2 regions of the Glutamicibacter nicotianae genome follow, and region 2 is predicted to be linked to the other one. Evidence: predicted binding sites of a transcription regulator. Region 2 holds the regulator's gene; the other holds the start of a gene.
What was found. Region 2 encodes HspR, which represses chaperone genes until heat shock. Its sites were predicted from a motif close to AAGTTGAGTCNNNNNGACTCAACTT; they were not measured.
Positions count from the first base shown of each region.

Region 1: a site for HspR is predicted at 1,336-1,360, ahead of JOE62_RS03025 (ATP-dependent Clp protease ATP-binding subunit). Genes of this name have one in related genera too.

Region 1 covers NZ_JAFBCH010000001.1:602,597-606,003, forward strand. Annotated here, with positions in the region: gene JOE62_RS03025 (ATP-dependent Clp protease ATP-binding subunit) at 1-1,318, opposite strand, end outside; gene JOE62_RS03030 (response regulator) at 1,448-2,122, opposite strand; gene JOE62_RS03035 (sensor histidine kinase) at 2,435-3,407, shown strand, end outside.
Region 2 covers NZ_JAFBCH010000001.1:2,840,390-2,843,796, forward strand. Annotated here, with positions in the region: gene trmB (tRNA (guanosine(46)-N7)-methyltransferase TrmB) at 1-546, shown strand, start outside; gene JOE62_RS13570 (GNAT family N-acetyltransferase) at 597-1,223, shown strand; gene JOE62_RS13575 (heat shock protein transcriptional repressor HspR) at 1,220-1,648, opposite strand; gene JOE62_RS13580 (DnaJ C-terminal domain-containing protein) at 1,762-2,736, opposite strand; gene JOE62_RS13585 (nucleotide exchange factor GrpE) at 2,821-3,402, opposite strand.

The DNA of each region.
Region 1 (3,407 bases), 2.2 Mb from region 2:
CGGCATCTCCCGCGGCGATGGAGCGGCGGGCGCCGGCGATGTCGATCAGGTCGATGGCCTTGTCCGGAAGCTGCCGGTCGCTCAGGTAGCGGGCAGAGAGCGTCACTGCGGCCTTGAGCGCTTCGGGGGTGTACTGCACCTGGTGGTGCTCCTCGTAGGATTCGCGCAGCCCTTCCAAGATGGCCAACGCGGTTTCCTCCGAGGGCTCGGCGACAGTGACCTTGCCGAAGCGCCGTGCCAGCGCGCTGTCCTTCTCCACCTTGCGGAACTCATCCAGCGTGGTGGCGCCGATCATGTGCAACTCGCCGCGCGCCAGGCGCGGCTTGAGGATATTCGCGGCATCCATGTTTCCGGACTCGCCGGAACCAGCACCGACCAGCAGGTGCATCTCATCGATGAACAGCAGCACCTGGCCTTCGGCAGCGGCTACTTCGTCGAGCAGGCCGGTCAGTCGCTGTTCGAAATCGCCGCGGTAGCGGGTGCCGGCGAGCATGCCCGGAAGGTCCACCGAGATCAGGGCCGCATTGCGCAGCTGCGCTGGAACCTCGTCGTCGATGATGGCTCGGGCCAGGCCTTCGGCAATGGCGGTCTTGCCCACGCCGGCCTCGCCGATCAGCACTGGGTTGTTCTTAGTGCGGCGGGCCAGGATCTCGATTACCTGGTCCAGTTCCTCTTTGCGGCCGATCACCGGATCGATCTGGCCGTCTGCTGCCAGCAAGGTCAGATCGGTTCCGTAGCGTTCGAGCATGGACACGTCGGACTCGGCATCGTTCTGGTTCTGGGCATCATTGCTGCCCCGCTGGGCCTGCTCCATGGCAGCTTGCTGCAGCGACTGTCCGGTGACGCCATGCTGGGCCAAGAGCTGGCTGACCGGCGATTCCGGATTGAAGACGAAGGCCAGGAAAAGGTGATCCGGGTCGATGTAGGTCGAGCCGTAGTTGCGGGCAACCTGATAGGCGTCAAAGAGGCTGCGCTGGGCTGCCGACGAGAGGCGGGACGGCTTCTCGTCCCGCTCCTGTGCCTTGGGCATGCGTGCGATGGCGTCGGCACTCAAAGCCTCGATGTCGATTCCCATGGCGGTCAGGTGCTCGCCAACTGGTTCGGTGCGCAGCAGAGCCATCAGCAGATGCAGCGAATCGATCTCGTCATGGCCGTGCTCTTGGGAAATCGCTGCCGCGGTGGCTACCGCTTCGTGGGTACGGGCAGAAAGCAGACGCGTGATGTCGATGGGGCGCGCAGCTTGGGCTCGCGACGACAGGAACCGAGAGAGGAATTCCTCAAACGAGCCATCTGACGGTGCGCCGAAGAATGCTGGCAAGTGAGCCTCCTAATAGAAACTTGAGCGGTCTATGCTCATGTTCAACGCATACGGCGCGCAAATATTCCCGGACCAAGCGGGCGAGGTGCCAAAGTGGTTGACCTCACTCAAATAGCAGGCAGCCAGCGGCTAGTCCTTCGGGATTTCGATGAGACCCATGCGGGCGGCGGCAACCAATGCCTGGACCCTGTCGCGAACATCCAGCTTAACGAAAATCTTGGCCATGTGGGTTTTAACTGTTGTCTCGGAAATAGCCAGAGTTCTTGAAATCTCGGTGTTGTTTAGCCCTCGGGCCAAGAGCTTTAAAATTTCGAATTCCCGATTGGTGATTCCCAGGTCGTAAGCAAGGTCTTGAATGTCCTGGGAATTGTCGCGGTAAGCCTCGCGAACGGCAGAAACGAGATCGGAAGAAACCGACGGGGAAATGGCTGCCGTTCCTTGATGAACGGCATGAACCGCGCGGATAATTTCATCCGGTTCAGAATCCTTGACCAAGTACCCACTGGCCCCAGCGGTCAGAACAGGAACCAGATACTCATCCGAAGAAAAGGCTGTAATAGCAAGCACTGATGGGCTGTCTTCAACGGATTTGATGGCTTTAGTAGCACTAACTCCATCCATAATTGGCATCTGCAAATCCATGAGCACAACGTCTATTTGATGGTCCTTGCAATACTCAACGGCGGCCCGCCCATTTTCAACAGAATTAACCGTTACAATTCCGCTATCTGTTGCTAGGATTGTGCCCAACGCATGACGAATAAGGGGTTCATCATCGACGATAAGAACCTTGATCTTTTCCATTTGATTCCTTTGATCGATGGCGAAGTCCCTGCAACGTCCTGCTCACCTGAAAGTATATAAGCAGACGTGATGGGAGTTTGTTATGAAAGGTCTTAAAATGCTGGCAATCGCCGCATTGGCACTGTCGCCTGTAGCAGTGGTTGCTGCTCCGGCCTCCGCTGCTCCGGCATCGGCCATTAACGGCGGTTCGGTTGCCACGCCTGCTGGTTGGGGCACGGATTTTGCTGATTGGTTCTGCCGGAACTATGGAGTGGCCTGCCCCTAAGGCATCGCCATTTGACTTGACTGACATCGCCGTGAATCATTCGGCATATGAATGAACGACTCAAAGGCACCCTGGCCAGGCTTTTCGCTGGCCGGGGTGTCATTGTCTGGGTAGGGATCGTAGTGCTGCTGGCCGTGTCCAGCAGCGAGGTCATCACCCTACTGCAAGATGGCCTGGCAGATTCGACGGACCGTTCCGTTCGAGGCACCCTGGTGGGCCTTGGGCTCTGCGTCATCCTCTTCCTAGGACTGCGCTGGACCGCTGCCTCTCTGGGCCTGTTCGTTGCCGTGGCATTCTTCTTCCTGGCTGATGGCGTGATGTTCTTCTGGGCCATCGTGTCCTTCATGGCGTTTTCAGCATTGGCGGCCACTGCTTCGGCGCGCAGCATCCGCGCCGCCTACTTGACCCTCTGCCTGGCGTGGGCCGTGCAATTCGCCTTCCAAGCGCATAACGACGCTGTGCTTCTGATCGCGATTGTGCCCTTGGCAGCCATGGCCTATGTCGTGACGCGAAGCATCTACCTTTTGCGCGAGAAGAACGCTGTTGCGCAACAGCAAATGCAAACCGTCGAAGAACAGACTCGTCTTGCTGTCGACCGGGAGCGAAAGAATATCGCACGCGACCTGCACGACATTGTCGCGCATGACATTACGGTAGTGGCCATGCAGTCGAAAGCTGCGAAATTCGCCAACGATGGGCAGAAGGCTCTCGAAGCGCTCGATATCATCGCCAAGCTGAGTACTGAAACCTTGCATGACCTGCGCCTAATGCTCAATGTCCTGAGGGCTGACGGAACCATGGCTGATTCATTGTCACGCAGCAATGACAAGCCGGCTGCTACAACTGTTTATGCGCTTCAGGGTGTAGAACTTTTTGTCCAAAGGCTAAAGGATGCAAAATTCAAGGTGAGCTCCACCACGGATGAGAAAATTTCCGAATTGCCTCGTTCTGCCCAGGCTGCGATTTATCGGGTCATGCAAGAAGGTACAACGAATGTGATAAAGCACGGGGCTTTAGGCG
Region 2 (3,407 bases):
AACTACCTGGCAGTTGAGGTCTACCGTCCGGGGCTGGCCCAGCTGATGCTGAAGGTCGAATCCTTCGGCATCAGCAACGTCCGCGCCGTTCAGGCCAACGCTCCAGAAGTTCTGGACGTCATGCTTGATGAAAACAGCGCCGACGAGATCTGGATCTTCTTCTCCGACCCATGGCACAAGCCGCGCCACCACAAGCGCCGTCTGATCAAGGCTTCGTTCTTGGACAAGGTCTCGCGCGTGCTCAAGCCAGGTGGAACCCTGCGTTTGGCCACGGACTGGTCCAACTACGCAGAGCAGATGCGTGAAGTGCTCAATGCCCACCCAGACTTCGAAAACCAGCATCCAGGGAATCTGGCCGGCGAAGAAAGCAACCTGACCAAGGTCCGCCGCGATGGAATGGAAGGCTTCGACCCGGAGCCGGAATTCGTCGATGGGCAAGGTGGCTGGGCGCCGCGTTTCGAACGCCGCATTCTCACCAGCTTCGAGGGCAAGGCCTTGAAGGCCGGCCGCTTGGTCTTCGACTTGGCCTACACCCGCATCGGCTAACCGCCGTAATGAAACCTTAGTCAGGGCCATGGAATTCTAGAATGGATTCCATGGCCCTTTCTGCTGCGCAAAATCTTCCCCATGCCCAAGCCCCGACGATGGAATATGCCGGGGTCCGCTTGGAACAGCTCTCTTTGGAGCATGCGCCAGATCTGGTGGCCCTTGCCGAGCAGGGCCAGTTGGATGACGCGTGGTTTGCCAGCACGCCTACGGCCCAGGCAATGGCAGAAAATATTGAGCACCGTTTGGCTTTGCAGCAGGCCAGTAAAATGGCGCCTTTTGCCATTATTGATCTGGCTACCGGCAGGGCCGTAGGTGCCACGACGTTTTTGAATATCGACGCGGCCAATCACCGCGTGGAAATCGGATCAACGTTCCTGGCCATATCCGCCCAGGGCACCGGGATCAATCCCGCAGCGAAATATCTGCTGCTGCAGCGGGCCTTCGAGCAGCTGGAGTGCTATTCGGTGGCGTTCTGCACGCATTGGCATAATGCCGCATCACGGGCGGCAATTACCCGGTTGGGTGCCAAGCAGGATGGCGTCTTGCGCAATCACAAATATGATCCGGTCACCGGCACCTTGCGCGATACCGTGCTCTTCTCGATACTCCCCCACGAATGGCCTGCCGTGCGCACCCAGTTGAACGCGCGCCTAGCGCGCCACGGCCGCATCTAGCGTCCGATGGCCCGGCGGGCGGCGAAGAACGTGTAAGGCTGCTCGCGGCGTTCGGGCCTCATGCCCCGAGCCAGCGAAACCACGTCTCCGCCAGAGGTTCCGGCGGCGAAAATGCGCGATTGGCCCTGGCGTACTGCGCTGAGTTCCTGGCGCAGTCCATTGACTTCGGATTGCAGGAACGCAACTTGGTCCTGCAGATCCAGGATCCGCTTGATGCCTTCCAGCGAGACGCCTTCCTTGCTCAGCGACTGCACCTGGCGCAACAGCGATACGTCGTGCTGCGAGTAGCGGCGTTGCTTCCCGCTTTGGCGGCTCGGCGAGACCAAGCCGATGCGGTCATACTGGCGCAGCGTCTGCGGATGCATGTCTGCAAGTTGGGCGGCGACGGAAATGACGAAGACAGGTCGCAGGTACTCCCCGTTCACGTTGCTTCTACCACCTTTCTGCAAGGAGCCCGGGTTCGGGCCCTTTTGTTTGTGAGTCTATCTTCCCCGCCCAGCCAATTCGATGGCCGGTCAGGGAAAACAGCCTATTGAGCCTAGAGCTTGGCCTTGGCGGCCAAGTCCACTCGTGGATCCTCGCCCTCGGTGGCTGCGGCGAATTCCTCTACGGCCTTCTTTGCAGCATCCGACAGGTTCTGCGGGATCGCGATGTCCAAGACGATCAGCAAATCGCCGGCGGCCTTGGAAGTTTTCACTCCGCGGCCTTTCAAGCGCAAGGTTCGTCCGGAGTTGGATCCGGCTGGCACCTTCACCGCGACGGATTCCCCGTCCAAGGTCGGCACATGGATCTTTGCTCCGAGTACCGCTTCGTCGAAGGTCACCGGCACGTGGATGCGGATGTTGTTCTCTTCGCGCTTGAAGAACGGGTGCTCAGTGACTTTGACCTTGACCAGCAGGTCACCGTTGCCGGCGGCCCCTGGCTGGCCCTTGCCGCGCACGCGCACCGACTGGCCGTCCTTGATACCCGCAGGAATGCGCACGTCAATGACTTCGCCGTTCTGCTCGCGCAGGCCGATAGTGGTGCCCTTGATGGATCCGGCAAAGGAAATCGTGGTGCTGGCCGTGCGGTCAGCACCCTTGCGCGGTGGGGCGCTCTGTCCGAAGCCGCCACCGCCAAAGCCGCCGCCCCCGCCGAACAGGTCGGAGAAGTCCGGCTGTCCGCCGCGGCCCCGCGGGCCACTCCCCCCGCCTCCGAAGAGGTTGGAGAAGATGTCCTCGAAACCGGCCTGTCCTCCCGGGGCACCGCCTGGTCCCCCGGCCGAGAAGCGAGCTCCGCCGCCCATGGCGCGGATTGCGTCGTACTGCTCGCGTTCTTCCTTATCCGAAAGCACCGAGTTGGCTTCCGAGATGTCCTTGAATTTCTTTTCAGCGGCCGCATCACCCTGATTGGTGTCGGGGTGGTACTGGCGCGCAAGCTTGCGGTACGCCTTCTTGATGTCCGCCTCACTGGCGTCCTTGGAGACGCCCAGAATGGCGTAAAAGTCTTTTTCGATCCAGTCCTGACTTGCCATCAGGGCCCCATCCTTTCAATGCCAATTCGAAACTGCCCACTGACGAAGTATCGGCAGTGGGCAGTTTCAATTGATTATTCGTGGCTATTCGCCGGTTGCTACCAGCACCTGGGCCGCACGCAGGATGGTGGTTCCCTTGCGGTAACCGGTGCGAAGCACCTGTCCCACGTGGTCAGCTGGAATCTCCGGAACAGCCTGGCGAAGCAGCGCTTCGTGGACGTTCGGGTCGAATTCGACGCCGGCCTCGTTGATACGCTCCAAGCCATGCTGAGCCAGCACGGAGTCAAGCTTGTTGGCGATCGATGCGAACGGGCCATCGGTGAGGTCACCGTGGGCTCGGGCTGCATCGATGTCATCAAGAATCGGAAGCAGTGTGTTGAGCACGGACTGCACGGCGTTTTCACGCGCTACAGCTCGGTCGCGCTCCACACGCTTGCGGTAGTTGACGTATTCAGCCTGCAGACGCAGCAAGTCGTTGCGCAGTTCGGCTTCCACCGCACCGGCCTCTACTGGCTGCTCTGCTTCGGCGTCAGCGCCAGTAGCAGCTTCGTTCAGGATCGCCTCGGCCTGACCCAGGGCGTCAGCGGTTGGCTGCTCGTTAGCTGCCTCTGGCTGGTTCTCCGACTGCTCGTCGAAGTTCTCGTTCTGGTCCTGTGCCTCGGACATATTCC